DNA from 3 places in the Pseudomonas sp. GW460-LB5 genome. Region 1 is predicted to be linked to each of the others. Evidence: riboswitches for the same ligand, from Rfam matches in the RefSeq annotation. Region 1 holds a riboswitch; each other region holds the start of a gene.
The links. Region 1 has a riboswitch for cobalamin ahead of AC07XM_RS21965 (ABC transporter substrate-binding protein). Riboswitches for the same ligand answer to the same signal wherever they lie in the genome.
Positions count from the first base shown of each region.

Region 2: it holds a riboswitch for cobalamin, as region 1 does, so the genes downstream of both, AC07XM_RS11130 (CbtB domain-containing protein) here and AC07XM_RS21965 (ABC transporter substrate-binding protein) in region 1, are expected to answer to the same signal.
Region 3: it holds a riboswitch for cobalamin, as region 1 does, so the genes downstream of both, cobW (cobalamin biosynthesis protein CobW) here and AC07XM_RS21965 (ABC transporter substrate-binding protein) in region 1, are expected to answer to the same signal.

Region 1 is NZ_JBWKXT010000041.1:43,840-53,768, forward strand. It holds gene AC07XM_RS21955 (TonB-dependent receptor) at 92-2,218, shown strand; gene AC07XM_RS21960 (acetyltransferase domain-containing protein) at 2,404-3,570, shown strand; cobalamin riboswitch at 3,599-3,795, shown strand; gene AC07XM_RS21965 (ABC transporter substrate-binding protein) at 3,907-4,917, shown strand; gene AC07XM_RS21970 (FecCD family ABC transporter permease) at 4,917-5,933, shown strand; gene AC07XM_RS21975 (ABC transporter ATP-binding protein) at 5,930-6,718, shown strand; gene AC07XM_RS21980 (pseudoazurin) at 6,736-7,170, shown strand; gene AC07XM_RS21985 (OprD family porin) at 7,167-8,504, shown strand; gene AC07XM_RS21990 (hypothetical protein) at 8,552-8,875, opposite strand; gene AC07XM_RS21995 (GNAT family N-acetyltransferase) at 8,998-9,495, opposite strand; gene AC07XM_RS22000 (hypothetical protein) at 9,626-9,929, shown strand, end outside.
Region 2 is NZ_JBWKXT010000014.1:35,323-45,251, forward strand. It holds gene AC07XM_RS11115 (LLM class flavin-dependent oxidoreductase) at 1-763, shown strand, start outside; gene AC07XM_RS11120 (LLM class flavin-dependent oxidoreductase) at 790-1,890, shown strand; gene AC07XM_RS11125 (TonB-dependent receptor plug domain-containing protein) at 2,035-4,509, shown strand; cobalamin riboswitch at 4,704-4,926, shown strand; gene AC07XM_RS11130 (CbtB domain-containing protein) at 5,021-5,209, shown strand; gene AC07XM_RS11135 (CbtA family protein) at 5,219-5,905, shown strand; gene AC07XM_RS11140 (cobalamin biosynthesis protein) at 5,905-6,294, shown strand; gene cobM (precorrin-4 C(11)-methyltransferase) at 6,328-7,080, shown strand; gene AC07XM_RS11150 (DUF1272 domain-containing protein) at 7,147-7,389, shown strand; gene AC07XM_RS11155 (response regulator transcription factor) at 7,609-8,223, shown strand; gene AC07XM_RS11160 (transporter substrate-binding domain-containing protein) at 8,237-9,929, shown strand, end outside.
Region 3 is NZ_JBWKXT010000003.1:89,879-99,807, reverse strand. It holds gene AC07XM_RS04110 (multidrug/biocide efflux PACE transporter) at 81-518, shown strand; gene AC07XM_RS04105 (branched-chain amino acid aminotransferase) at 683-1,702, opposite strand; gene AC07XM_RS04100 (ATP-binding cassette domain-containing protein) at 1,839-3,416, opposite strand; gene AC07XM_RS04095 (hypothetical protein) at 3,643-4,002, opposite strand; gene AC07XM_RS04090 (glyoxalase superfamily protein) at 3,999-4,376, opposite strand; cobalamin riboswitch at 4,478-4,694, shown strand; gene cobW (cobalamin biosynthesis protein CobW) at 4,795-5,862, shown strand; gene cobN (cobaltochelatase subunit CobN) at 5,866-9,627, shown strand; gene AC07XM_RS04075 (magnesium chelatase ATPase subunit I) at 9,629-9,929, shown strand, end outside.

The DNA.
Region 1 (9,929 bases):
CAGGCCGGAATCCGTGCGCGCGCCTGCCTGCATGGTTCGCCTTTGCGTGTTTTCCACCGGGATCCATTCATTCCTGCAGCAGTGGAACGACATGTCCCGTATGTTCAAGCTTCACCCCCTGGCGGCCTGCCTGGCCGTCGCCCTCCCGGCCCTGGCCGATGGCCATGACCAGCAGCCCTTGGCCTTGCCTTCCACGGCCATCACCGACACCCTCGACAGCCGCACCCTCGACCTGGCCACGCCGACCCAGGCAGGCTCGCGCCTCGGCCTCAGTGCCCTGGAAACACCGGCCAGCACCAGCAGCATCAGCGCCGAGCAGATTCAGCAGCGCAACAACCTCACCGTGCAGGATGCGGTGACGCGGTCGCCGGGCATCACCTTCGTCGGCTCCCCCGGCGACGGCGGCACAGGCCTGTCCGCCCGCGGCTTTGCCGGTCACAGTTCGGTGATGACCCTGTTCGACGGCGCAGGCCTGTACACCGGTGCCGGCACCCAGACGTTCCCGGTCGACCCGTGGATGGTCGAGCGTATCGATGTCATTCGCGGCCCGGCTTCGGTTCTGCATGGCGAAGGCGCCACCGGCGCGGTGATCAACGTGATCCCGAAAAAACCGTTTGCCGGCGAGGTGCGCAACCACCTGCGCCTGGGCTACGGCTCGTGGGACCGCCAGCAGCTCGGCCTGGACAGCGGCGGCAGCCTCAGCGAGCGCCTTAGCTATCGCCTGACCCTTAACCAGCAGGCCGGCAACGGCTGGGTCGACCGCACCACATCGCGCAGCCTGGCCCTGAGTGCCGCGCTGCGTTTCGATGCCAGTGACGACCTCAGTTTCACCCTTGCCCACGACCGTGGTGATGCAGAGCCTGCCAACTACTACGGCACCCCGCTGATCGACGGCCACTACCGCAGCAGCCTGCGCAAGAAAAACTACAACGTGCAGAACGACGTGCAGCACTACGTCGATGAGTGGACCCGGCTGACCACGGACTGGACGCTGAACGACCACGTCAGCGCCAGCAACCAGCTGTACTACATCAAAAGCCGCCGCCACTGGCGCAATGCCGAAGACTACAGCTGGGACGCCGAGCGCCAGCAATTGCAGCGCGGCAGCTACCTGGAGATCAAGCACAACCAGGAACAGTTCGGCGACCGCCAGACCTTCACCTTTGACCACAGGCTGTTCAGCCTGGCCAGCAAGACCGTGGTCGGCGCGGAATACAACAAGGTCCGCTTCAACGTCGACAGCAATGCGCCCTACAACGATGTGGGCGGTGACTACATCGACCCATGGCAGCCAGAACCGGGCGGGTTCCACAGCGCCTCGCCGCTGCGCCCGCAAACCTTGTCCAGCACCCACACCTTCGCTCTGTTCGTCGAGAACCGCTTGCAACTGAGCGACCGGCTGTCGCTGGTCACTGGGGTGCGCCGCGACCAGAACCACATCGACCGCACCAACCTGACCAACGACAGCCGCAGCGACCGCAGCCTGCAAGGTGGTAACTGGCGCGCCGGGCTGGTGTTCGCAGTCACCGATGACTTGGCGCTGTACGGGCAGTACTCCACCAGCCAGGAGGGGGTCAACAACCTCATCAGCCTCAGCCCCACCCAGATGCACTATGACCTGACCGAGGCGAAACAGACCGAGGTTGGCCTCAAGCAGCGCTTCTGGGACGGCCGTGGCGAATGGACGCTGGCCGCCTACCACATCGTCAAAAAGAAGCTGCTGGTGGACGACCCGATCACCCACGAGAAACAACAGGCTGGGCAGCAGACGTCAGATGGCCTTGAGGCAACCCTGGAACTGGCACTGGCGCATCAGTGGCAGGTGTCGGCCAATGCGTCGCTGGTACGCGCCAGGTATGACGATTTCGACGAGATGGTCGGCGGTGTAGCGCAGGACCGTGCCGGCAACCGGCCGGCCAACGTGCCACGGCGTACCGCCAACCTGTGGCTGAGCAAAGGCTTCGGCCAGCAGGTAGAGGCCGGCATGGGTGTGCGCTACGTGGATGAGCGTTATGCCGATACTGCCAATTCCCAACGTGCCCCCGGCTACGCCGTGGTCGATGCCAACATCGCCTGGCAGGTGCTGCCGGATGTGAAGTTGGGGTTGCAGTTGAACAACCTGTCTGATCGTGAATATGTGCAGTCGGCGTTCAGTGGGCAGCAGTGGTTGATGGGGATGCCACGATCGTACTTTGCGACGGTTGATTACACCTTCTGACCTGAGTTGCCTGTAACGGCCTCTTCGCAGCACCAGGCTGCTCCTGCCAGTCACCACCGACCGGTAGGAGCAGCCTTGCGCAGCGAAGAGACCGGCACAGGCAACACAAAAACCTCTACCAACCTCTCATCGATTAGTTATAAGATAACGTTTCACATGACATTAATTCCTATCAGCGACCCTCCATGACAAGCGCCAGCGCCACGCCCTCCTTGATCACCCAGCGCCTGCAAAGCATCGATGCCCTGCGCGGCCTGGTGATCCTGTTCATGCTTCTGGACCACGTCCGCGAAACGTTCTTCCTGCACCGACAGGTCAGCGACCCGATGACCATCGAAGCCACAGAGCCGTCGCTGTTCTTCAGCCGGACCCTGGCCCACCTGTGCGCGCCAGTGTTTGTCCTGCTAACCGGGCTGTCGGCCTGGCTGTACGGCGAAAAGCACCAAGGCCGCGGCGATGTCTCGGCGTTTCTGTTCAAGCGCGGGTTGTTCCTGGTGGTGCTGGAATTCACCCTGGTCAACTTCGCCTGGACCTTTCAGTTGCCCCCCAGCGTCATCTACCTGCAAGTCATCTGGGCCATCGGCGTCAGCATGATCGCCCTGTCGCTGCTGGTATGGCTGCCACGTGCTGCCCTGCTCGCCCTGGGCGCAGCCATCGTTGCCGGCCACAACCTGCTCGACGGCCTGCACTTTGGTGTGGAGTCAGCCCTGCACGTGCCATGGGCAATCCTGCACGACCGGGGCTGGCTTGAGTTTTCCGAAAACCTGCGCCTGCGCACGTCTTACCCGGTGCTGCCATGGATCGGCGTCATCGCGCTGGGTTATGGCCTGGGCCCCTGGTTTGCCCGGGGCAGTGCGGCTGGCCAGCGCCAGCAGCGCCTGCTGCTGGCGGGTTTGATCGCGTTGCTGGGCTTTGTCGCGTTGCGCATGTTCAACGGCTACGGCGAGGCGCCGTGGAGCGGTTACCCCACCTTCACACAAACCGTGATGAGCTTCTTCAACATCACCAAGTACCCGCCTTCACTGCTGTTCCTGGCCTTGACCCTGGGCTGCGGCCTGCTGTTGCTGCGCGCCTTCGAGCGCGCCGGCCAGGCCCGCTGGGTCAGCGCGCTGGCAGTGTTTGGCGCAGCACCGATGTTTTTCTACCTGTTGCACCTGTACGTGCTGAAGCTGTTGTACCTGGCCTGCGTGGCGCTGTTCGGCCTCAACCATGGCGACTACTTCGGCTTCGACGGCATCGCGGCGGTGTGGCTGGGTGCAGTGGTGCTGGCGGTTTCGCTGTACCTGCCGGTGCGCGGGTTCGCTCGCCTGAAAGCGCGCCGCCGCGACATCACCTGGCTGAAGTACTTCTGAAAAGCGTTTTCACCCGGCGGCACGATGGTCTACCATGCGGGCCGCCGGTTTCCACCACGGAATTAATAGGGAATCCCAGGCCCGCCAATACGGGCCAAACGGAACTGCCCCCGCAACTGTAGGTGCCGAGCCTGCTCCATTGATGCCACTGGGCCACAACCCGGGAAGGCCGGAGCCGGGCCATGACGCACCAGTCAGGAGACCTGCCGGCCTACATTTACCAACCGGCGGGGTGTCCGGGATTGGCCATCAGTGTTGCCCCTGCCCTCGGCGGGGGCTCGGCGATGCCTGTCCGTGCGTTCCTCACCCGAACTGTCCGATAGGAGATCGCCCAGCATGCTGCCCCGTTTCGCCACCCTGCTCGCCGGCCTCGGCCTCACTGGCCTGGCCCAGGCCGCCGCCACCCACTACCCGCTCACGGTCGAGAACTGCGGCAAACCGCAGACCTTCGCCCAGGCCCCGCAGCGCGCCGTCACCATCGGCCAGGCCGGCACCGAGATACTCTACGCACTCGGGCTTGGCGACAAGCTGGCGGGCACTTCGCTGTGGTTCAACAACGTGCTGCCCGAGTACCAGGCGCAGAACGACAAGGTGCCGCGCCTGGCCGACAATGACCCCAGCTTCGAGGCCGTGGTCGGCAAGCGCCCGCAGCTGGTGACCGTGCAGTTCGAATGGATGGTCGGCGCCCAGGGTGTGGTCGGCACCCGCGAGCAGTTCGATGAGCTGAAGATCCCCACCTACCTGCTGCCGTCGGACTGCGAAGGCAAAGACAACCTGGTCGGCGCCGACGGCACCCGCCTGCAGGCGTTTCAGGTAAACAGCATCTACAAGAGCGTCAGCCAGCTGGCCGAGATCTTCGATGTGCAGGACCGCGGCACTGCGTTGAACGCCGAGCTGAAAGGCCGCCTGGACAGCGCCAAGGCGCAACTGGCCGGCAAGGACCTGTCTGCCACCTCGGCACTGTTCTGGTTCTCCAGCGCTGACCTCGACATCGACCCTTACGTGGCGGGCCGTCAAGGGGTCGCGGACTTCATGCTACGCACGTTGGGCGTTCGCAACGTGGTCGAATCCACCGAGGAGTGGCCGACCGTAGGCTGGGAAACCCTGGCCAAGGCCAACCCCACCTGGCTGATCATCGCCCGCATGGACCGCCGCCGCTTCCCCGCCGACGACTACCAGAAGAAGCTGGAGTTTCTGCGCAACGACCCGGTAACCCGCAACATGGACGCGGTGAAACACGATCGCATCATCGTCCTCGACGCCGACGCCATGCAGGCCGGCATCCGCCTGTTCCGTGGCCTGCAGACGCTGTCCGCCGCCTTTGCCAGCGGTAAAGCACCCCAGTGATGAGCCGCCTGCTACCTTGTATCGCCGTTGCCCTGGCGGCACTGCTGACCGCCTTGCTGGCCGGCACCGCCATTGGTGAGACCAACCTGTCGCCCAGCGTGGTCGGCCAGGTGCTGGCCAACCAGCTGTGGCAGGCCGGCTACCCGGTTGACCCGATCGACGCCGGCATCGTCTGGAACTACCGCCTGACCCGCACCCTGGTCGCGGCAGCCTGCGGTGCCGGCCTGGCCACCTGCGGTGTGGTTCTGCAGGCGCTGTTGCGCAACCCGCTGGCCGAGCCGTACCTGCTGGGGTTGTCGGCCGGCGCCTCGACCGGTGCAGTGCTGGTCGGCCTGCTGGGCCTGGGTAGCCTGACGCTGAGCATGTCCGGGGGCGCCTTCATGGGGGCGCTGGCTGCGTTCGCCCTGGTGCTGGTACTGGCCCGCGCGGCCGGCCCTGGCAGCAACAACGCGCAGGTGATCCTCGCCGGTATCGCCGGCTCGCAACTGTTCAACGCTCTCACCGCCTTTCTCATCACCAAGTCGGCCACCGCCGAACAGGCACGCGGCATCCTGTTCTGGCTGTTGGGCAATCTCAGCGGCGTGCGCTGGCCATCGGTGTGGCTGGCCGTACCGGTGGCGCTGTTTGGCCTGGTAGTGTGCCTGTGGCACCGCCGCGCACTGGATGCCTTCACCTTCGGCGCCGATTCGGCTGCATCGCTGGGCATCCCGGTGCGGCGCACCCAGCTACTGCTGATCAGTTGCACAGCGCTGGTGACGGCCGTGATGGTGTCCATCGTCGGCGCCATCGGTTTTGTCGGGCTGGTGATTCCGCATGCCCTGCGCCTGCTGCTCGGCCCAGGCCACAGCCGCCTGTTGCCCGCCAGCGCACTGGGCGGTGCACTGTTCCTGATTGCCGCCGACGTCCTCTCACGCACCTTGATCACGGGCCAGGTGATTCCCGTGGGCGTGGTCACCGCACTGATCGGGGCGCCCGTCTTCGCGCTTATTCTGGTCAGCCGCCGAGGGCACTCATGACGGTCATGACAGCTGTACAGCTTGCGCCGCTGAGTTGCCAGGGCCTAGGGCTGCAATTGGCCGGCACTGCCGTGCTGCGCGATATCGAGCTGAGCGTTGTAGCAGGTGAAACCCTGGGCATCGTAGGCCCCAACGGCTCCGGCAAGTCCTCACTGCTCAAGTTGCTGGCCGGGCTGCGCAAGCCGGCCAGTGGCAACGTGCAACTGCTGGGCGAACCGCTGGCACAACTGCCCCGCCGCCGGGTTGCGCAGGCCCTGGCACTGGTCGAGCAACAAGCTGACACCCTCGACGCAATCCGTGTGTTCGACGCCGTTGCCTTGGGCCGCACACCTTGGCTGTCGGCATTGGCACCCTTCTCTCGAGAGGACCGTACCATCGTCGAACAGGCCCTGGCTGACCTCGACGCCCTGCACCTGCGCGCACGCCTGTGGGGGTCGCTGTCGGGTGGCGAGCGCCAGCGCGTGCACATCGCCCGCGCCCTGGCACAACGGCCACAGGTACTGTTGCTGGACGAGCCGACCAACCACCTGGACATTCAGCACCAGCTAAGCCTGCTGCAACAGGTTCAAGCCCTGCCCGTGACCACGCTGGTGGCCTTGCACGATCTCAACCAGGCACTCACCTGCGACCGCGTCGCGGTACTGGACAAGGGCCGCCTGGTCGCCCTTGGCAAACCGTTCGAAGTCCTCACCCCCGAGCGCCTGCTGTGCACCTTTGGCGTGCATGCCCGCTACCTCACCGATCCCTTCGATGGCGCGCGCATCCTGCGTTTTCGCGCCCCCTGAACCAGGAAGTTCCACTGATGCTGTTGCGCCCTGTCGCCCTGCTGCTTGCCAGCGCCCTGCTTGCCCCGGCCGCACTGGCCGAGGTGCATGAAGTGAAAATGCTCAACCGCGGCAGCGAGGGCGCCATGGTGTACGAGCCGGACCACCTGCGCATTGCCCCCGGCGACACGGTGCGCTTTCTGCCCACCCAGAACGGGCACAATGCGGCCAGCGTGACCGGCCTGCTACCGGCGGGGTCCGAGGCCTTCAAGAGCAAGTTGAACCAGCCGTTCGAGCAGACCTTCAGCGTGCCGGGGGTATACGGCATCCAATGCATTCCGCACCTGGCGATGGGCATGGTGATGGTGATTCAGGTCGGTGACGCGCCGGCTACCGAGTTGCCAGCCAGCTTGCCTGCGCGGGCGCAAGCCCGCTTCGCAGCCCAGTTGCAGAAGCTTGAGGCAGCGCGATGAACCGGCTGTTGTTGGCGCTGCCACTGTTGGGGTTGTCGCCCTTTGCCCTGGCCGACTCCGCTCAGTCGCAAAGCAACGGTTTTGTCGAAGACAGCAGCTGGAGCATCCTCAACCGCAGCGTATTCGACCAACGCAACTACCGGCACGGGGGGCGCAACAGTGCCGCGCGCAATGCCTACAAACCGCGCAGCGAACGTGATGGCAAGGCTGAGGAATGGGCCTACGGTTTGATGGGGACATTTCAGTCCGGCTTCACTCAGGGCCTGATCGGTGTCGGCGTCGATGCCCATGCCTATCTGGGCGTACAACTCGACAGTGGCGGCGGGCGCGCGGGCAAAGCACGCCTGCTGGGGATGGATAACGACGGGCATCCAAAAAACGAATACAGCCGCGCAGGCGCGGCGCTGAAGTTGCGGGTATCCAATACTGTACTGTCCTATGGCGAACAACGCGTCAAAACCCCGGTGTTCAGCTCTTCCGACAGCCGCCTGCTGCCCGAAACCGCCACAGGGTTCTTCCTCACCAGCAACGATTTGGACACGCTAACGCTGGTGGCCGGGCACTTCAACGAAAGCGCCGACCGCAATGCCTCCAGCCACGACCAGGGCTTCGTGGTGAATTACTCCAACGGCAAGCAGGGCAACAGTTTTGACTTGGCGGGCGTGGTCTGGAACCCCGGTGCAGCCTTCAGCGGCAGCCTGTACACCTCGCGCTACGAGGACAGCTGGAACCAGCACTACCTGGGTAGCACCCTCAGCCACGCGCTGGATGACCGACGCAGCATCAGCCTGGACCTCAACCTGTACCGCACCACAGACACCGGCAAGGCGCTGTCCGGGCGCATCGACAACACCACCTGGAGCCTGGTCTCGCGCTACAACCAGGGGCCGCACGGTTTCAGCCTTGGCTGGCAACAGGTCGACGGCAACACCCCGTTCGACTACGTGACGCGAGGGGCAATCTTCATTGCCAACGCCGTGCAGATGTCGGACTTCAACGCCCCGAACGAGAAGTCCTGGCAGGCACGCTATGACCTGAACATGGGGGCCTATGGGGTGCCGGGGTTGAACCTGACGGCGTTGTATGTGCGGGGGTTCGATATCGACGGCACGCATGTCGACCCCAATGGCGGGTATGCATACCTGGGGTATGGCAAGGGTGGCAAGCATTGGGAACGCGACCTCGAGGCGAGGTATGTGGTGCAAAGTGGCAAGGCCAAGGGGACGACGTTCTCGGTGAGGCATAACGTGCACCGGGGGAACACGGCGCAGGCGGAGCTGGACGGCGACCAGATACGCTTGGCGGTGGAGTGGCCGTTGTCTGGGGGGGGCTGATAGACCGGGTTGCCTGGACTGGCGGCGGTTTGCGGCCCCAGGATCCATCAGGCAACAGCGCTACCCGCAGGCAGCAACCCCCACTGCGCTTGCTCCTGCTCACTCATCGCGGCCAGCACCTCGGCAAACGTGCGCTGCAGCTCCGAACTGACATTGCCAAACGCCCGGTAATGGGTAAGCAAGTAGCGCTTCACCGTCCTGGGCCAGCGCCGCTCGTTGTGCGCCGCGTTGATAATACCTTTGGCATCATGGCGCGTCGCCCCACGCCACAGTTCCATCAACCTGTTCTCGAAATCACCGAAGGTCCACAGGCCAGTGCGGTCTTCGAATTCGTCAAGCAGTTTGAGTTTGTACAGCGCCATGTGTGGCATCGTGAGCCTCCCTCGTGTGCAGTGAATAAGCCGTGCACAGGGGAAGGTAAGCAAGCAGGACCGGCCTGGATATGAACGCGTCGATCACACCCAAAGCGCCGTTGTAGGCAATTTCCCACAGATCAGGGCAATCGCAAGTGCATGTGCGTGGTCTGCCAGACCGGGTCTTGCTCCACATTCACCACGGCAAACCCTTGCCGCTCCCAGAACGCAATCGCACCCGGCAGAAACGGATGCGTATGCAGGTACAGGCAGTCGATACCTGCCTGCTCCGCCCGCTCGCGCAACGCGCCGAACAACGCGGCAGCCAGGCCATGCCTGCGGTAGGCCGGCAACACGAACAGGCGCACCACCTCGACCACCCGCTCAGCGTGATAATCAAGCTGAGGGAAGCGGTGGTCATAGGGCAAGTAGCCGATCACCGCAACCAGCCGCCCGGCATCACGCGCCTCAAGGAAGCACCCCGCACCGTCCAGGTAAGTCTCGGCAAAATGCGCAAGGTCGTGCGGCAATGGCGCTTTTGCAAGCATCGGGAACAACTCGCGGCGTGCGCTATCGACAAACGCCACGACTTCGGCAATGGCGACGCGCGCCACAGGTTGCAGGGTCCAGTTCGGCATGGGGCTGTTGGCAGTGGTGGGAGGGCAAGGTTCTACCCCAGTGTGCCGTTCAAGGCAAATCACAAAGCTCGTCGTGGCCGGGCGGACATCGGTATAATCGGCCGTCTTCACTGCCCGACCAGGCCACGCCATGCCTCGCTTCCAGACGTTGCTGTTGCCCCTGCTGCTGACTGCCGCCCTCACCGCCTGCGACCAGAAACCCTCTCGTGAAGACCAGATCCTCGCTCAGTTGCCGCTGCAAGAGGCCTATACCCATAACATCGAGCGCATGGCCGCGCTGCTCGGCCGCACTCACCCGCAGCTGTCGCAAGCCACCATCCAGGGTGTACTGCGCAAGTACCTGACCGTCGAGGACCAGCGCCAGGACCTGTTCCGGCTGTACAGCGAAAAGAACTTCAGCGACGCCGAATTTGCCACCATCGTTGCTGCCACCC
Region 2 (9,929 bases), on a different contig from region 1:
AGGTGAGTTCTTCAAGGTCAAAGGCCCGTTGAACATCCAGCGCTCGCCCCAGGGCCAGCCGCTGATCTTCCAGGCAGGCGTGTCGGAAGACGGCCGCAACTTCGCGGCGCAGAACGCCGACGCCATCTTTGTCAGCCCGGAATCGTTCGACGACGCCCACGCCTATTACCAGGACCTCAAACAGCGAGCCGCACGCCATGGCCGCGCCCCGGACGCACTGTTCATCCTGCCCGGCATCCGCCCCATCGTCGGCCGCAATGTCGAGGAGGTCGAGCAGCGCTACCAGCAGGCCGTCGACCTGGTGAGCATCGAAGATGCCCTGGTTGCCCTGGGCCGCCCATTCAACGACTACGACTTCAGCCAACATGATCTGGATGCGCCCTTCCCCGATCTCGGCACCCTGGGCAACGACAGCCACAAAGGCACCTCGGACCAGCTCAAGCAGCTGGCCCGGGATGAAAGCCTGAGCCTGCGCGAACTGGCACTGCGCTTTTCGCGCCCGCGCAGGGACTTCGTCGGCACCCCGGAGCAGGTTGCCGATGCCTTGCAGCACTGGTTTGAAAACGGGGCTGCCGACGGCTTCATCATCAACTCATTGCTACCTGACGGCCTGCAGTACTTCACCGAACACGTGGTGCCGCTGCTGCAAGCCCGTGGCCTGGTTCGCCTTGAGTACAGCGATACAACCCTGCGCAGCCATTTTGGCCTCGACGTGCCAGAAAACCGCAACACCCTGCGCCGCAACCAGGCAGCGCTTGCCTGAGCCCCCCAGACAAGGAGTTTTGTTTCATGAGCCTCGAGTTCATCGGCCTCATCGGCCCGCAGGAAAGCAGCGAATCCCAGGCACCCCGTGGCCCGCTGGTTGATCTGGCGTTCATCAAGGCCTTCTCCCAGGCCCAGGAATATGGCGGCTTCGACAAGGCATTGCTGGCGGTCAACACCAGTGCGCCGGACTCTATGATCCTGGCCAGCTACGTGGCAGCACTGACCGAGCGCATCGGCCTGCTGGTCGCCCACCGCCCGGGCTTCCAGGCGCCAACCTTCGCTGCCCGCCAGTTCGCCACCCTCGACCAGCTGAGCCGTGGCCGAGCCTCGATCAATGTCATCACCGGGGGCGACAGCGGCGACCTGCAGCGCGATGGCGACTTCCTCGACAAGGATGCCCGTTATGTCCGCACGGATGAATACCTGCAGGTACTGCGCGACACCTGGACCCGCCAGGAGCCTTTCGACCACCAGGGCATCCACTACCGCGTTGAAGACAACCTGACCTTGGTCAAACCGGTACAGCATTTGCCCATCTACTTCTCCGGTGCGTCAGACGCCGCGGTCGAAGTGGCCGCCAAGCACGCCGACGTCTACATGATGTGGGGCGAACCGCTGGAGCAGGTGCGCGAGCGCATCGCCAAGGTGCGCAAGGCCGCCGCCCGCTACGGGCGCGAGAAGCACATCCGCTTCAGCCTGTCGTTGCGACCGATTCTGGGCGGTACCGAGGCAGAAGCCTGGGCCCGCGCCGAACGTATTCTGGCCGATGCCCAAGCGCGCATCGGTATCCGCCAGGGCAATCGCCGCGAGAAAAACTTCGGCAAGAGCAACGCCGGCTCCGAACGCCTGGTGCAGCTGGCCAGCCAGCGCAAGGTGCATGACACCCGGCTGTGGACCGAGATTGCTGCGTTGGGCGGCGGTGCAGGTAATTCCACTTCGCTGGTAGGGACTGCGGACCAGGTGGCCGAGGCGGCGTTGGCCTACTACGAACTGGGGGTGACTACCTTCCTGTTCCGCGGCTTTGACCAGCTGCGCGATGCGGTGGAATACGGCCAGGACCTGATCCCGCGGATTCGTGCGCTGGTTGAACAACGTGAGGCTGGGCGCACCGCGCGCACAGCCTAGATCTCGACTCGCAGCACCGGCCTCTTCGCGGCGGTTCGACGCGAAGAGGCCGGTGCTGGAAAACACTTCCCAAACACCTTACGCCAGCCCTGTCAGGGCCTGGCGCCTATTCGCCTGCGTGCTCCACCGTATTCCGAGGACATGATGTCTAGAACACCGCTTTTCGCCCTACCCCTGGCCTGCCTGCTCACCCCGTTCGCCGACGCTGCTGCAACCACCGAAGACCAACGCCTGGACACTGTCACGGTGATCTCCACTGGCATGCGTGGCAACCAGCGCACCGTCGCCGACAGCCCGGCACCCATCGACGTGATCAGCAACGAACAGTTGCTGCGCACCGGCCGCGCCGAGCTGTCCGAGGCCATTTCCAAACTGCTGCCCTCGTTCAACTTCGGCACCAACATCGCCGGTTTCCAGTCTGGCGTGCGGCCGCTGAGCAACCGCGGCCTGGGCCCGGCCTACACCTTGGTACTGGTCAATGGCAAACGCCGCCACAACAGCGCCGTGCCGGCCAGCGGCTCGACGGACAACAGCGGTGCCAACGCCGTGGATATCGACATGATCCCGGTCAGCGCGGTGTCGCACATCGAAGTCCTCAAAGACAGCGCGGCGGCTCAGTACGGCTCGGATGCGGTAGCCGGGGTGATCAACATCATCCTCAAAAGCGCCAGCAGTGGCGGCCATTACGAAAGCAGCTATGGCCAGCTGTACAGCGGCCAGGGCGAAACCATCAAGCTGGCTGGCGACCAGGGTTTCGGCCTGGGTGACGGCGGTTTCCTGCACCTGTCGGGGGAGGCACGCAAGCGCGGCACCGCCAACTGGATCGACAAAGCCGACCCTGGTTACCGGGCCTACTTCGAGGACGACCGCCAGGCCGCCTGGGACCACCGCGCTGTGAAGAACGGCGACCCCGACCTGCGCGCCTTCAACCTCGGTTACAACGCCGAACTGCCCATCAGCGACGACCTGAAACTGTATTCGTTCGCCACCTATGCCGAGCGCAAGCTCGAAGCCTTCAACAACTATCGACTGCCCAACAGCAACGCCTCGATCCCCGAGTTGTTCCCCGACGGGTACTTCCCGCTCAACAACATCAAAGACACCGACTACCAGTGGCTGCTCGGCACCCGGGGTGCCGCCGGCGCCTGGGACTGGGACCTGTCCACCACGTACGGGCGCAACAAGAACCAGCAGTCCAGCGACCTCACCATCAACCCTACCTACGGCCCGGCCTCGCCAACCTCGTTCGATGACCTGGCGACTTTGCAGTTCGACCAGTGGGTAAACAACCTGGACATCACCCGCGCTTTTGATCGCGTGTTTGGCCTGGCCGTACCAACCCGCGTCTCGGCGGGCCTGGAACACCGTTGGGAGCGGTTCCAGACCTTCGCCGGCGACCCCGTCGCCTACGGCGTCGGGCCCTACACTTACCCGGCCACCCTGGCCGACGGGCGCCCCAACCCGCTCTACGCGCTGGCCACCGGCCAGACCGCCGTGGGCGCCCAGGCTGCGCTGACCATCCGCCCGGAAGACGAGGCCGATGTGAAGCGCAACAACTATGCCGCCTACATCGACCTCGGCCTGGACCTGACCCCGCGCTGGTACCTGGGCACCGCCGCGCGCGTCGAGCACTACGACGACAACTCGGGCAACACCGCCAGCTTCAAGCTCAATTCACGCTATGAACTGAGCGAAACCGTGGCAATCCGCGGCACTTTGGGCAGCGGTTTCCGTGCCCCGTCGCTGACCCAGAGCGGCTATACGGTCAGCGACAACCGCACCGCGCTGGACGCTGACGGCAATGTGGTGCCGGCCTTGCGCCGCACCGTGGCGCCTGGCAGTGCCGCGGCGCTGGCATTCGGCGGCGACAAGCTCGACCCGGAGAAATCGCGCAACGCCGGCCTGGGCCTGACCTGGCAACCGGCGCGCCGTACCAGTGTCACCCTGGACACCTACCTGATCGACATCGACGACCGCATCCTGTTGACCGAAAACCTCTACGACCGGCAGAACGGTGCCGGTGCTATTGGCGATATGCTCCAAGCACTGGGCCTGGCACGCACCACCTGGATCAACTACTACACCAATGCCTTCGACACCCGTACCCGCGGCCTCGACCTGGTAGGTGACCACACCAGCGAATTCGGTGCCTGGGGCGATGTGCGCTGGACCTTGGGCTTCAACTGGAACAAGACCACTGTGCGCGGCAGCCGGGGCACGCCCGCAGCGCTGGCGGCAGCCGGTATCGAGGTGGTCGGCCATGGCCGCGAAGGTGACCTGGTGGCGGCCTCCCCGAAAACCAAATGGGTACTGGGCAGTCAGTGGTTGCTGGGTAGCTTCACCGGCACCTTGCAGACCACCCGCTACGGCAAGGTCGAAACCTGGCAGCAGAATCAGGCCCAGGACCGCACCTTCGGCGCCAAGTGGATTACCGACCTGGACCTGTCGTACCTGCTGTTCGACAGCTTGACCGTCAGCCTGGGCGGCACCAACATCTTCAATGTACGGCCCGACAAGAACGGCGTGTACAACGCCAACGGCAACCAGGCGGCCTACGGCAACCCGCCGTTTCATCCAGGTGGCGGGTACTGGTACACCAAGCTGGCGTATGACTTCTGAAAACATCCTTTGGGTTTAGCGCGGACCTCAGTGGGAGCGGGCAAGCCCGCGAATCAGGCAGATGCGGTGGATGGCACCGGCTTTGCCGGTGTTCGCGGGCGAGCCCGCGCCCACAATGATTGGGCAAACTTTCACCCTGAGCACGGCAGTCACTCGCACACATGGCAATTGACGCAAACCCCGCCCCATGCTCTCCTTATGCCTCACGTTCAGGTGCCCCCCAGGGGGTGAAACGGGAAACCGGTGCGTCGCAGGCCCTCCATCAGGGCCGGACAAGCCCGGTGCTGCCCCCGCAACGGTAAGCGAGTGAAGCGTCTGTGCCACTGTGCCTTGTAGTCCGGCATGGGAAGGTGACGCTTTTCAGGAGCCCTGCTCCTCCTCGCAAGCCCGGAGACCGGCCTGGCGTTCATGAACACCCCGCGGTGGGCGGGCGCTGTTGCATTCCCCTGGGCGGCCACGCATCAGGGATGCCGCGCTTGCCCGTTGCCCACAAAAAGCAGAGGAACGCGTCATGCCCGTCACCAGCGCCAAGCCACACAGCCTTGCCACCCCCGTCACCCTCAGCCAGCGCATCGTCATTGCCGTTGGCGCAAGCCTGCTGGGCCTGGGCCTGGTGTACTTCGCCGGTTTCTCGCACATCGAGGCCGTGCACAACGCCGCTCACGACACCCGCCACAGCGCCGCCTTCCCCTGCCACTGAGTACGCCTGATGATCACGCGCATTGCCCGTACCGCGGGCTTCAGCGGGCTGCTTGCGGCCCTGCTGCTGACCCTGCTGCAAAGCTTCTGGGTCGCCCCGCTGATTCTTGAGGCGGAAACCTACGAATCCTCGGCCCCGGCCGCACACCACGAACATGGCGGCGAAGTGGCCGCCCATGAGCACAGCGCCGACGCCTGGTCGCCGGAAGACGGCTGGCAGCGGGTGCTGTCCACCACCGGTGGCAACCTGGTGGTTGCGGTCGGCTTCGCCCTGATCCTCGCCGCCCTCTACAGCCTGCGCGAACCGCAGCGTGCCGGCACCGGTGTGCTGTGGGGCCTGGCCGGTTTCGCCGTGTTCTGTCTGGCGCCAACGTTGGGGCTGCCACCGGAACTGCCCGGCACCGCTGCCGCCGACCTGGGGCAACGCCAGGCCTGGTGGATTGGCACGGCCAGCGCCACCGCCCTTGGCCTGGCCTTGCTGGTGTTCGCCCGGCACTGGCTGTTGAAGGCGCTGGGCGCCGTGTTGTTGATAATCCCCCATGTGATCGGCGCGCCACAGCCCGACGTGCATGAAAGCCTGGCCCCCGCAGCACTGGAGACTCAGTTCAAGATGGCCTCCTGGCTGACCAACGCTGCATTCTGGGTGGCCTTGGGCCTGCTCAGTGCATGGCTGTTCCGCCGTTCCAGCCAGGCCTGATGCCGGCCTTCTACGCCGGCTTCGGCTGCCGCCGAGGTTGCCCGGTGGATACATTGCAAACCCTGCTGCACCAAGCCTTGGCTAGCCAGGGCCTGGTGCTCGCCGACCTGCGCGGCATTGCCAGCATCAGCCTCAAGGCCGACGAACCCGGCTTGCAGCAACTGGCCGAACGCCTTGGCTTGCCCTTGGTGCTGTACCATAGCGCACAACTGCAAGCCTTTGAGCCGCTGCTCAGCCACCGCTCTGCCACAGCCCATGCCCACAGCGGCTGCTGGGGCGTGGCCGAGAGCGCGGCACTGGCGTTGGCCAGCCAGCGGCCCGGCTGCACCGCCGGGTTACTGCTGACCCGCCAGGTACTGGGCCCGGCGACCCTCGCCCTGGCCTGCTGAACATTTCGCTCCTCTTTCCTGCAAGGACTTTCCATGACGGTGTACTTCATCGGTGCCGGCCCCGGCGACCCTGAACTGATCACGGTCAAAGGCCAACGGCTGATTCGCCAGTGCCCAGTGATCATCTATGCCGGCTCACTGGTACCTGCTGCCGTGCTCGAAGGCCACAAGGCCCAGATCGTGATCAACAGTGCCGAGCTGCACCTGGAACAGATCATCGCCGCCATGCGCAGCGCGCACGAACAAGGCCAGGACGTGGCCCGTGTACACAGCGGCGACCCCAGCCTGTACGGCGCCATCGGTGAACAGATCCGCCACCTGCAGGCGCTGGGCATCGATTACCAGATCATCCCCGGGGTCACCGCCACGGCGGCCAGCGCGGCGCTACTTGGCTGCGAACTGACCCTGCCACAGGTGGCGCAGACGGTGATACTCACTCGCTATGGCGACAGTTCACCCATGCCACCTGGGGAGCAACTGGGCGACCTGGCGCGCCACGGCAGCACCTTGGCGATTCACCTCGGGGTCAAACACCTCTCGCGGATCGTCGAAGAACTGCTGCCGCACTACGGTGCGCACTGCCCGGTGGCGGTGGTACATCGTGCCACCTGGCCGGACCAGAACTGGGTGCGCGGCACCCTTGGCGATATCGTCGAACGCGTCGCAGCCAAAGATTTTCGCCGCACGGCGCTGATCCTGGTAGGCCATGTGCTAGGGGATACCCCCTTCGCCGAATCGGCCTTGTACCGTGCCGGGCATGCCCACCTGTACCGCCCTGGGGACTGAGCATTGCCAGTATTGCCGCCCGCGTAGCAGACTCCGGGTTCCCGCCTGCGAACAGGAGTCACGCCCATGCTGGAATTACGCCCCAACTGCGAGTGCTGCGATACTGACCTTCCGGGCGACAGCCCCGATGCGCTGATCTGCTCCTTCGAATGCACCTTCTGCCGTGCCTGCGCCGACACACGCCTGCAAGGCCGCTGCCCGAACTGTGCCGGCCAGCTGGTGCCCCGGCCGACGCGTGTCGGTCAGGCGCTGGCCAATAACCCCGCCGCCACCCAGCGTGTGAACAAAGCGCACGCCACCTGCGCCTGACGCCCTTCCAAACAGACATCGCCGCTTTCTCGGGGTGATGTCTTTCACGCTTCTTGTAGGATTTTTCCACAACAAGCACGCGGATTATCAACACTTCTATACTCGGCATTACCAAACTTCGGGATTGGTCGTATCTTGCAGCGCTTCCGATTAACCCACTTGCAGACGTATTCCGGAGTGATCCAGGAAGCGGACCACATCCCGACAGGAGTTTTCCACATGACAACCGTGCTGATCGTCGACGACCACCCCATTGTCCGACTGTCCTTGCGCCTACTGCTCGAGCGTGAACGCTTTCATGTTGTCGGTGAGGTGGGTAACGGCAGCGAAGTGGCTCAGGTAGCCCGCGATCTGCGCCCCGATGTAGTCGTGCTCGATATTGGCCTGCCCGGTCTGGATGGCATGGAAGTGATCAAACGCCTGCAAAGCCTTGAGCCGGTGCCCAAGATCATGGTGCTGACGGGCCAAGCCACTGACCTGTACGTACGGCGTTGCCTGGATGCCGGCATCGGCGCCTTCGTCACCAAGGAAGAAGACCACGAAGCACTGCTGTTCGCCCTCAAGGCGCTGGTCAAAGGCTATTCGACCTTCCCGCAAATGTCGGTCAACAGCAACTCGCTGGAAAGCGAACCGGTGCGCCTTGCCAGCCTGTCGAACCGTGAAATGGAGGTGCTGCGGCGCCTGGCGCGCGGTGAAAACAACAAGAATATCGGTACCCGCATGAATCTGAGTGCCAAGACCATCAGCACCTACCGAGGCCGGATCATGGAAAAGCTCAAAACCGAATCTCTGGTCGAGATGGTCGACCTGGCCAAACGCAACAGCGTCTACTGAGCGTTCGGCCGCCATGAAGCGCCTGCTGGCGTGCATGCTCCTGGCCATCGGCCTGGCCGCCCCCACCGCGCTGCTGGCCCGCAGCGAAGCTCGGCAACTGCTGGCGCGCTCTGTCAGCGCAGCAGCCCCACTGCAACTGTCCAGCGAAGACCGGGCCTGGCTGCAGCGACGTCAATACCTGGTGCTAGGCAGTTCGCGGCCCGACTATCCACCGTTCGAATTGAACGCCAGCCAACAGGACTACGAAGGGATCAGTGCAGACTACGCAGGTATCATTGCCGAACTGCTGGGCATACACGTCGAGGTGCGCCGATTCGATAGCCGCCACGAAGCCATCGCCGCGTTGCGGGAGGGCAGTATTGACCTTCTGGGCAGCTCCAATGCCTTCGAGGCGGCAGATGCCGAGCTTGAACTGAGCACGCCGTATGCAGACGACCTGCCGGTCATCGTCACACGCGAGGGGAGCAGCCTGAAGAACCAACCCGACCTCGCCGGCTTGCGCCTGGCCATGGTCGATCACTACCTGCCGGCCAGCACCGTACGCGGTCTGTATCCAAAAGCGCAGTTAAGCTTGTACCGCTCGACCCTTGCCGGGTTGGCAGCCGTCGATCTGGGCGAGGCCGATGCGTACCTGGGCGATGCCATCAGCACCGACTTCACGATTGGCAAGAACTATCAAGGCACGCTGAGAATCGACCACTTCTGTCAGGTTCCGGCTGGCGCATTTGCATTTGCCTTGGCCAGCGACAACCCTCGCTTGCATCGGCTGGTCGACATGGCGCTGGCCCGCATAAGCGAAAGCGAGCGCCTTAACATCCTGCGCCGCTGGAGCAGTGGCAACACCAGCCTGCTGTTGCAGCGCCACCTCACTGACTTGAGCAGCGAAGAAAAAGCCTGGATCGCAGCCCACCCCTACATCGATGTATTGGTCAACACTTCGCTGGCGCCATTGACGTTCAACGACGCCGAACACCGCCCAACCGGCATCACCCTTGACCTGCTGAAACAGATTTCATTGCGTACCGGGCTACAGTTCCGCCCGGTCGAAAGCGATTCGGCGCAGGCGATGGTCGAGCGCCTGGTCCGCGGCGATGCACACATGATCGGCGCCCTGGGCTACGGCGCGGAGCGCTCGAAACAGCTGCGCTATACCCGCCCCTACCTGGTCAGCCCACGCGTACTGGTTACGCGCAGCGACAGCACTTACCCCGCACAAACCAAAACGCTGGATGGCCAGCGCATCGCTTTGGTACGCGGCTCGCCGCAGAGGGCACTGCTGCAACAGCGCTATCCGCAAGCCAGGCTGGTCGAAGTGGACAACCCGCTCGGCCTCATGGAGGCCCTGGCCGGCGGGGCTGCCGATGTGGCCCTTGCCAGCCACATCAATGCCGCCTACTACATCAGCCATGTTTTCAAGGGCCGCTTGCGCATCGCCAGCGTACTGGATGAAGACCCGGCCATTGCGGCCTTCGCCGTGGCTGCGGACCAGCCGCAGCTCCAGGCCATTCTCGACAAGGCGCTGCTGAGCATTCCACCCGAAGAGCTCGACCAGCTGGCCAATCGCTGGCGCACCAGCACCCTGGTCAGCGACAGCGCTTGGCGCGATTACCGCACACTGGCCTTGCAGGTACTGGTGTTGTCGGCCCTGCTGCTGGCAGGCGTGGTGTTCTGGAACAGCTACCTGCGCAAACTGATCAATCAGCGCA
Region 3 (9,929 bases), on a different contig from region 1:
ACCGATGGTAGCTATGTCGTGAGTATCAGTTATATCAAAGAACATGGGAACCACGAATCACGCAATGGATGGAATTTGCAATGAAAACGGTCTCCTTTACCGAACGCCTGGTGCACGCCGTGGGCTATGAAGCATTCGCGGTGCTGCTGTGTGCACCACTGTTGTCCTGGGTGATGGGCAAGTCGCTGGCGACTGCGGGTGCCTTGGCGGTAACCCTGTCGGTTATCGCCATGCTCTGGAACATGGTCTACAACGCGCTGATCGACCGCTGGGTGCAGACCGAACGCATCAACTGGAAGGCCAGTGGGCGCTTCGTGCACGGCCTGGGCTTCGAGGCTGGGCTGGTAGTGTGGTGCCTGCCGGTGGCGGCATGGATGCTGGATATCTCGCTGCTGCAGGCGTTCATGGTAGAGCTGGGCTTTTTCGTGATTATTCTGCCCTACACCGTGTTGTACAACTGGGCGTTCGATAAAGCCCGGCACCTGCTGATGCAGCGCCGCCTCGCGCGTTCCCTGTAGACCCTGTAGGAGCGGCTTTTAGCCGCGAACACCGGCATAGCCGGTGCCAACCACCGCGGTGCCTGCTTCGCGGGTAAACCCTCTCCCACAGGGACCGTGAGTCATCCAACAAAAACGGGGCATGCCATTGCTGGCATGCCCCGTTCTTATACAGCTGATACAGCTCAGGCGACCTTGACGATCCAGCCTGCCGGCGCTTCAACATCGCCGCTCTGGATGCCGGTCAGCTCGTTGTAGAGCTTCTGGGTAACCGGGCCGACTTTTTCCAGGTCGTGGAACACGTGCAGCTTGCCGTTGTACTCGATACCGCCGATCGGGGTAATCACCGCAGCGGTACCGCAAGCGCCGGCTTCGATGAAGCGGTCCAGCTTGCTGATTTCGACGTCGCCTTCAATCACGGTCAGGCCCAGACGCGATTGCGCCAGTTCCATCAGCGACAGGCGGGTGATGCCTGGCAGTACCGAGGCCGATTTCGGGGTAACGAACTCGTTGTTGGCGGTAATGCCGAAGAAGTTGGCCGAACCCACTTCCTCGATCTTGGTATGGGTCAACGGATCGAGGTAGATGGCGTCGGCGAAGTTGGCCTTCTTGGCCTCAGCGCCCGGCTGCAGGCTGGCAGCGTAGTTGCCGCCGACCTTGGCGGCGCCGGTGCCTTGTGGGGCGGCGCGGTCAAAGCTGGAAATCTGGAAGTTGTGCGGCTTCATGCCGCCCTTGAAGTACGAGCCAACCGGAATGGCGAAGACCGAGAAGATGAACTCGGGGGCGGTGCGCACGCCAATGTTGTCACCGGTGCCGATCACGAACGGGCGCAGGTACAGGGCGCCTTTGCCGTGCGGTGGTACGAACTTTTCGTTGGCCTTGACCACTTGCTTGCACGCTTCGATGAACACATCGGTCGGCACATGCGGCATCAGCAGGCGGGCGCAGCTGCGCTGCATGCGGGCGGCGTTCTGGTCCGGGCGGAACAGGTTGATCGAGCCGTCCTTGCAACGGTAGGCCTTCAGGCCTTCGAAGCATTGCTGGCCGTAGTGCAGGGCCGTGGAGCCTTCACTGATGTGCAGCACGTTGTCGTCGGTCAGGGTGCCTTTGTCCCACTCGCCATTGCGCCATACGGACAGGTAGCGTTTGTCGGTTTTGATGTAGTCGAAACCCAGCTTGTCCCAGTTAATGCTTTCGTTGCTCATGACACCCTCATTGTCTTGCAAGTGCCCGATCGCTCGGGCTGCTGTTATATGCGCACCACGTCACCATAATACATCCGTCGCGGATCGGGAACGGCCAGTCACGAATTGATAGCCTGCGATGCTTTTTTTTCGGTTTCTACAACCGCAGGTACTCATCCAGTGCCAGGTTTTCCAGCAAAACCGCATCATGGGACGCCACCATCAGCGCCCCGCGAAACTGCCCGAGCATGCGCTCCAGGGCTGCCAGTGACGGCAAGTCCAGGTGGTTGCCGGGCTCGTCCAGCAACAGCAGGTCGAGTGGCCGCTCGCGGTACAGCACGGCAGCAAGTGCTGCCTTCATCCGCTCGCCGCCGCTGAGCAGGCTGCTGGGCAACTCGACGCGGGCCGCATCCAGGCCCAGTTGTGCCAGGCGGCTGCGCAACTCGCCCTGGGCCAGCACCGGGTTGGCCCTGCGCAGGTGTTCGAGCACGCTGCTGTGGCCTGCCAAGGTACTGCAGTGCTGGTCGAGCAGGGCGGTTTCGCCACGGCGGCGCAAAGTGTGTGGTGATGCCGGTAATTGCCCGTTCAGCAGCCTTAGCAGCGTGGACTTGCCACTGCCGTTGGCGCCGACCAGGCCCATCCGCTGGCCCAGGCACAAGCGCAGGTCAAGCGGTTTGCGGGTGCCATGGGGCAAGCGAAGTGCCTGCAACGCCAACACTTCGCGGCCCGCATGACGCTGGGGCGTGGGAGCATGCAAGGTAATCGCAGTGGCTTGCTCGACCTCGCGGGCGGCGTCATGCACTTTGCCCAGCAATGCTTGCCGCGCGTCGCGATGGTCGCGGTGCTGCTTGCCCGCCGTGGCCTGGCTGCGCTCCTGCTGGCGGTCGACCAGGATCTTGGCCTGGTTGGCATGCCTGGCTTGACGCCCGGCCCGGGCCTGATGGCGTTCCAGGTCTTCGCGCTGGCGCTGCAGTTCACGGGCTTGGCGTTGTTGCTGCTGCTTGAGCCGGGCAAGTTGCTGCTGGGCCTGCGCCACCTGGCTGGCTTTTTGTGCTGCATAGAAGCCGTAGTTGCCGCCATAGGCCTGTAACCCCAGGCTCGACAGTTCGACAATGCGCGCCATGTGCGCCAGCAGGCTGCGGTCGTGGCTGATCACCAGCAAACCTCGGTCCCAGGCCTCGATCATGCTCAGCAATTGGGCACGGGCGTCGCTGTCCAGGTGGTTGCTCGGTTCGTCGAGTATCAGGTAGTCGGCACCGCTGAGCCATGCGCCTGCCAGCGCCACGCGCATAGCCTGGCCGCCGCTCAGGCTGCGTGCGGGCTGGCGCCAGTCAAGGTGACTCAGGCCGTTGCGTTGCAGGTGCATCTGCAGTTGCTCGCGGATATCCCAGCGCTCGCCGACGGTGTCGAAATCCTGGGGGTTGATGCTGCCTTGCTCGATGCGCTCCAACGCCGCTATCACCGACCCCACCTGGGCCAGGTCGGCAAGCGTGGTGCTGCGCTCGATTACCTGCTGATTCAGCAGATGGACAGGCCCAAGGCGCCGGCACTGGCCGCTGCTCGGTGCACGCTGGCCGGCAAGAACCTGCCCTAGCAGGCTCTTGCCCACGCCATTGCGCCCGACCAGGCCGGTACGCCGTTGGTCGAAGGTTTCGTTGAGATCGGTAAACAGTAGCCGGCCATCAGGCAAGGCCAAAGAGACGCTGTCCAGCGTCAGGATCGACGTGTTCGTCATGCACAACTCCACAAATGCCGCGACATCTCCGGAGCAAACCGGAGGCTGAAGACTGGCCGTCGAATGGACGGCGGCATTAATGGCGCATTGGACGAATACCTCGTACTGGGGGAGTGCGTAGCCTAACGGCCCGTTGGGGGCGGGTAAAGTACCGCCCGCCGTGTATGGGTTTCCTGCACTGGCGATGCGCCGCGCGAGCGGCGCCCGATCTTGTCTGGCCCTGGGCTCAGCGCCCCGTCAAGCGCTTGGCCCAGTCGCCTCCGTGGCTCTGTTTGCAGGCCTCTTCGCTGTCAAACCGTACATGCCAGGCCGGGTGATCCAGTTGTATGCCGGCGTGGTCCAACGCCTGACGGGTCAGCGCCAGCATGCGTGCCTTTGCTTCACCCGCCACTGCAGCGACTTTCTCGGCCTCTTGTTCAAACACCCAAGTAATACGCAGGCTGGCCGGAAAGTTCTCAGGGTCCAGGCGATGGGTGAGCCAGGTGAACCCGACGATTTCTGTCTTGGCGGTTTCACAGGCGTCCGTCAGGCACGCTACCAGCTCCCGCTCCAGGCGGGCCATTTCGCGTTTGCCCAGCGCCTTCACAGGTTGGCCTCGTCATCGATCTGCTGGCAGAAGCGCAGGCGGTTGCCGAACGGGTCGCACACCTGCATCTGCAGGCCCCAGTCCAGGCGCTCGGCTTCGGGCCGGGCGTAACCGTACTGTTTGCCTTGCAGTTCATGCTCCAGCGCCCGCAGGTCGTCGAGGCGGGCAAACACTGTAGAGCCGGGGCAGGCATCGCCATGGTGCTCGGTAAGGTGCAGGATCAGGCCATCGCGGTGAATCTGCATGTACAACGGCAGGTTCGGGCTGAAGCGGTGCTCCCAGTCCAGGCTGAAACCGAGGAAATCCATGTAGAACTCCCTGGCCTTGTCGACCGAGAAGATGCGCAGTACCGGGATGGCGGGGGCGAGGAGCATGGGGCGTCCTTGACAGTGGGCAAAGTCGCCACTGTACCGCAGTGCCGCCAAGAGTTGTCGGCAAGCCCCGCAGCAATGGTTGACCACCCGCCAGCCACTGCGTAGCCTTGCCACTTCGAGGTTCTTCGGCCAGGCCGAAGCTAAGACGGGAACGCGGTACAAGCCGCGGCTGCCCCCGCAACTGTAAGCACTGACAACGGATCGACACAGCCACTGCGCCAATGCGCGGGAAGGCGTCATCCCGCCAGCCCGCCGTTCAACTGAACGGGGAGCTGGAACGGTGCAAGCCAGGAGACCTGCCTCGCAACGTTTTCGACTTTCAACCGGGCGGGGTGATCCGGTGGCGAACAAGCCCGGCCGGCCTGGTCCGCGGCTGTCGTCCTGCATGCCCGCGCCATTCTGCCAAGGGCAATGCGACATGAAAACACTGGCCAAGCTCCCCGTTACCATCGTCACCGGCTTCCTCGGCTCGGGCAAGACCACCTTGCTGCGCCACATGCTCGACAACGCCCAGGGCCGTCGCATTGCGGTCATCGTCAACGAATTCGGCGAACTGGGTATCGACGGCGAAATCCTCAAGCAGTGCAGCATCGGCTGCACCGAAGAAGAAGCCAGCGGCCGCGTCTATGAACTGGCCAACGGCTGCCTGTGCTGCACCGTGCAGGAAGAGTTCTTCCCGGTCATGCGCGAGCTGGTGGCACGCCGTGGCGACCTGGACCACATCCTGATCGAAACCAGTGGCCTGGCCCTGCCCAAACCGCTGGTGCAAGCCTTCCAGTGGCCGGAAATCCGCAACGCCTGCACCGTCGACGCGGTCATCACCGTGGTCGATAGCCCGGCCGTGGCTGCCGGCACTTTCGCCGCCTACCCGGACCAGGTCGATGCCCAGCGCAAGCTCGACCCTAACCTGGACCACGAATCGCCGCTGCACGAACTGTTCGCCGATCAGCTGGCTAGCGCCGACCTGGTGGTATTGAACAAGGCCGACCTGATCGACGCCGAAGGCCTGGCCAAGGTGCGCGCCGAAGTGGCCGAAGAACTGCCGCCGGCAGTCAAGGTGGTAGAGGCCAGCAGTGGCAAGCTGCCGCTGGAGGTGCTGCTGGGTGTGGGCGCCGAGTCCGAGGCGCACATCGATGGCCGCCGTACCCACCACGATTCGCACCACGATGGCGACGATCATGACGACCACGACCACGACGCCTTCGACTCCATTTCCATCGACCTGCCGGAGGCTGACGAAAGCCTGTTGCTCGACGCCTTGACCCAGCTGGTGGTGGAGTTCGGCATCCTGCGCGCCAAAGGCTTCGCTGCCATCCCGGGCAAACCGATGCGCCTGCTGGTGCAAGGCGTGGGGACCCGTTTCGACAAACACTTCGACCGCGCCTGGCGTGCCGACGAGCCGCGCATCACCCGCCTGGTGTTGATCGGCCAGGAACTCGACGCTGCCCAGCTGGAAGCGCGCCTGCGCCAGGCCTTGGGCGCCTGACCCGTGCACCTGCTGCGGACCCAGCCCGGCGGCTTCGTGCCGGACGACAGTATTGCCGACCTTGGCCAGACACCCGCCGAACTGGTGATTCTCTGCAGCGGCGATTCGCACCTGGCGTTGCTCGCCGATACGGCCGAGCAACTGCCTGAGGATTTCCCCAGCCTGCGCCTGGCCAACCCGATGCAGGTGCAGAACCACGCTTCGGTCGACCTGTATGTCGACCAGGTGCTGCGCCACGCCAAGGTCATCCTGGTGTCGCTGCACGGCGGCGTCGGTTACTGGCGCTATGGCGTCGAGCAACTGGTCGAGCTGGCTGCCCGGGGCGTGCAACTGATTCTGGTACCAGGCGATGATCGCCCTGACCCGGAGCTGACCCGCTTGGGCACCGTCACGGGCGACCAGGCCGAGCGCCTCTGGCACTACTTGCGCCAGGGTGGCAAGGCCAATGCCATCAACCTTTACAACTGCCTGGCCAACCAGTGGCTGGGCCGCGATTATGCCTGGGACGAGCCGCAGCCCTTGCCGCGCACCGCTGTGTATCACCCGGCCAAGGGCAGTGTGGCACTGGAAGACTGGTACCCGCACTGGCACCCGGATTGCCCGGTGGCGCCGCTGCTGTTCTACCGCTCCCATTTGCAGGCGGCCAACACCGCGTTCATCGACGTGTTCTGCCAGCGCCTGCAAGCCGCTGGCTTGAACCCGTTGCCGATTGCCGTGGCCAGCCTAAAGGAAAGCGCCTGCCTGGACCAGGTCGAAGCCTGGCTGGACGAAGTCGGTGCCGAAGTGCTGGTCAATACCACCGGTTTTGCCCTGTCCAGCCCCGAACGGCCCAACCTGCGCCCGTTCCGCCGTGACATTCCGGTGCTGCAGGCCATCTGCGCGCAGGACAACCAGCCCGGCTGGGAAGCCAGCGAACAGGGGCTGGGTGCACGCGACCTGGCCATGCACATCGCCTTGCCCGAACTGGACGGGCGCATCATTACCCGCCCGGTCAGTTTCAAGGACATGGCCTGGCGCAGCGAGCGCAGCCAGTCCGACGTGGTGTGCTACCGCGCCCACCCCGAGCGTATGGACTTTGTCGCCGAGCTGGCCCGGCGCTGGGTCGAGCTGGCGCGCCTGCCCAATGCCGAGAAGCGCGTGGCCCTGGTGATGGCCAACTACCCGACCCGGGATGGCCGCATCGGTAATGGCGTCGGCCTGGATACGCCCGCTGCTGCACTCAACATTCTCAAAGCGCTGCAGGCCGAAGGCTATCCGCTGGCCGATTTGCCGGGCAGCGGCACGCAACTGATCCACCAGCTGCTCGGCGGCGTGACCAACGACCTTGACCACCTGGACCAGCGCCCTTGCGCCCAGAGCCTGAGCCTGGCCGACTACCAGGCCGCCTTCGAGCGCTTGCCCGAGGCCAATCGCCAGGCAGTGCTGGAGCGCTGGGGGCCGCCCGAGCAGGACCCGATGTACCGCAGCGGCCGGCTGATGGTGGCCGGCTTGCGCTTTGGGCTGACCTTCGTCGGCATCCAGCCCGCCCGGGGCTACCAGGTAGACCCCAGCGCGGTGTATCACGACCCCGACCTGGTGCCGCCGCACGGCTACCTGGCGTTCCACTTCTGGCTGCGCCACGCGTTCGCCGCCGACGCGGTGATCCATGTCGGCAAGCACGGCAACCTCGAATGGCTGCCCGGCAAAGGCGTCGGCTTGTCGGCGCAGTGCTGGCCGGACGCGCTGCTTGGCCCGCTGCCGAACATCTACCCGTTCATTGTCAACGACCCGGGCGAGGGCGCCCAGGCCAAGCGCCGTACCCAGGCGGTGATCATCGACCACTTGATGCCGCCGCTGACCCGTGCCGAAACCTACGGCCCGTTGCGCCACCTGGAGCAACTGGCCGACGAGTTCTACGAAGCGCAGCTACTCGATCCGCGGCGTGCCCGCGAGTTGCAGCGCGACATCCTCGAACTGGTCAAGGTCAACCACATCGACCGCGAGCTGCAGTTGGAAGGGCAGTTGGATGATGCCGCCGTCTGGCTGCCGCGCCTGGACACTTACCTGTGCGACCTGAAGGAATCGCAGATTCGCGATGGCCTGCATGTGTTTGGCCAGTCACCAGAGGGGCGGCTGCGGCTGGATACGCTGCTGGCCCTGCTGCGGGTTGAGCGCGGCGACGGTCGTGGTGGTAATGCCAGCCTGCTGCGCGCCTTGGCCAAGGCCTTGGTGCCAGGCTTTGACCCGCTCGATTGTGAGCTTGGGCTGCCCTGGCAGGGCGAACGCCCTGAGCAGCTTCTGGCCATGAGCAGTGAACCCTGGCGCACCTGTGGCGATACCCGCGAGCGCCTGGAGCTTTTGGCGCAGCAGGTGATCGAGCAAGCGCTGGGCGGCACCCTGCAGTTGCCTGAACCGAGCGAATGGCAGCCGGTGCGTGACGTGGTGCACGCCTTGCGCGAAGCGGTGGCGCCCAGCCTGGATGCCTGCGGCGCCGCTGAAATAAACGGCCTGCTGGCGGCGCTGGCCGGGCGATTCGTGCCTGCCGGCCCCAGCGGTGCGCCCAGCCGTGGCCGCCTCGACGTGCTGCCCACCGGCCGCAACTTCTATACCGTGGACGTGCGCAACCTGCCCACCACCACGGCCTGGCGCCTGGGTTTCGCCTCGGCCAGCCTGATCCTTGAACGCCACCTGCAGGACCACGGCGATCACCTGCGCCAGCTTGGCCTCTCGGTGTGGGGTACGGCCACCATGCGCACTGGCGGCGACGACATCGCCCAGGCCATGGCGCTGATGGGCGTGCGGCCGGTATGGGCCACAGGCAGCCAGCGCGTTGACGATTTTGAAATACTGCCGCTGAGCCTGCTCGACCGCCCGCGGGTGGATGTGACCTTGCGCGTTTCCGGCTTTTTCCGCGACGCCTTCGGCAACCTTATCCGCCTGTTCGATGCCGCCGTGCAGGCGGTGGCCGCGCTGGACGAGCCTGACGACCTCAACCCCTTGGCCGCCCGGGTACGCAGCGAGCGTGCCGCGCTGCTGGCGCAAGGGCTGGACGCCGAGCAGGCCGCGCGGCAGGCGGGCTGGCGGGTGTTCGGCGCCAAACCTGGTGCGTATGGCGCCGGGGTGCAGAACGCCATCGACGGGCGCCTGTGGCACAGCCGCGACGACCTGGCGGAGGTCTACCTCAACCACGGCGGCTACGCCTACGGCGGCAGCGACGACGGCACCCCGGCCCGCGCCCAGTTCGCCCAGCGCCTGGCCAAGGTGCAGGCGGTGCTGCAGAACCAGGACAACCACGAGCACGACCTGCTCGACTCAAACGACTACTACCAGTTCCAGGGCGGCATGCTGGCAGCGTCGGAAACCTTGTCCGGGGCGCCGGTGGCCAGCTACCACGGCGACCACAGCCAGGCAGACCGTCCCCGCATCCGTACCCTGAAGGAAGAGCTGAACCGGGTAATACGCGCCCGCGCGCTCAACCCCAAGTGGATCGACGGGGTCAAGCGCCACGGCTACAAGGGGGCCTTCGAGATGGCGGCGACGGTCGACAACCTGTTCGCCTTCGATGCCACAACGCACCTGATCGACGACCATCATTACCAGGGGCTGGCCGATGCGTACGTGCTCGACCCGGCGACCCGTGATTTTATGCGCGAGCACAACCCCGAGGCCCTGCGCGACCTTACCGAGCGCCTGCTGGAGGCCCAGCAGCGCGGGCTGTGGCAGGCGCCGGGCGAGTACCGCGAGGCCCTTGAGGAACAACTGCTCGACGGCGAGGAACAGGCTTGAAATGAGTGAACCCGTGCAATTTCCGCTGGCCGCCGTGGTCGGTGCCGACGACCTGAAGCTGGCGCTGTGCCTGACCGCCATCGACCCGAAAATCGGCGGCGTGCTGATCGAAGGGCCGCGTGGCATGGCCAAGAGCACGCTGGCCCGTGGCCTGGCCGACCTGCTCGGCGAGGGCCCGTTTGTCACCCTGCCACTGGGCGCCAGTGAAGAACGTCTGGTCGGGACCCTCGACCTGGATGCCGCGCTGGGGCAGGGCCGGGCGCAGTTTTCCCCGGGCGTGCTGGCTCAGGCCGACGGTGGCG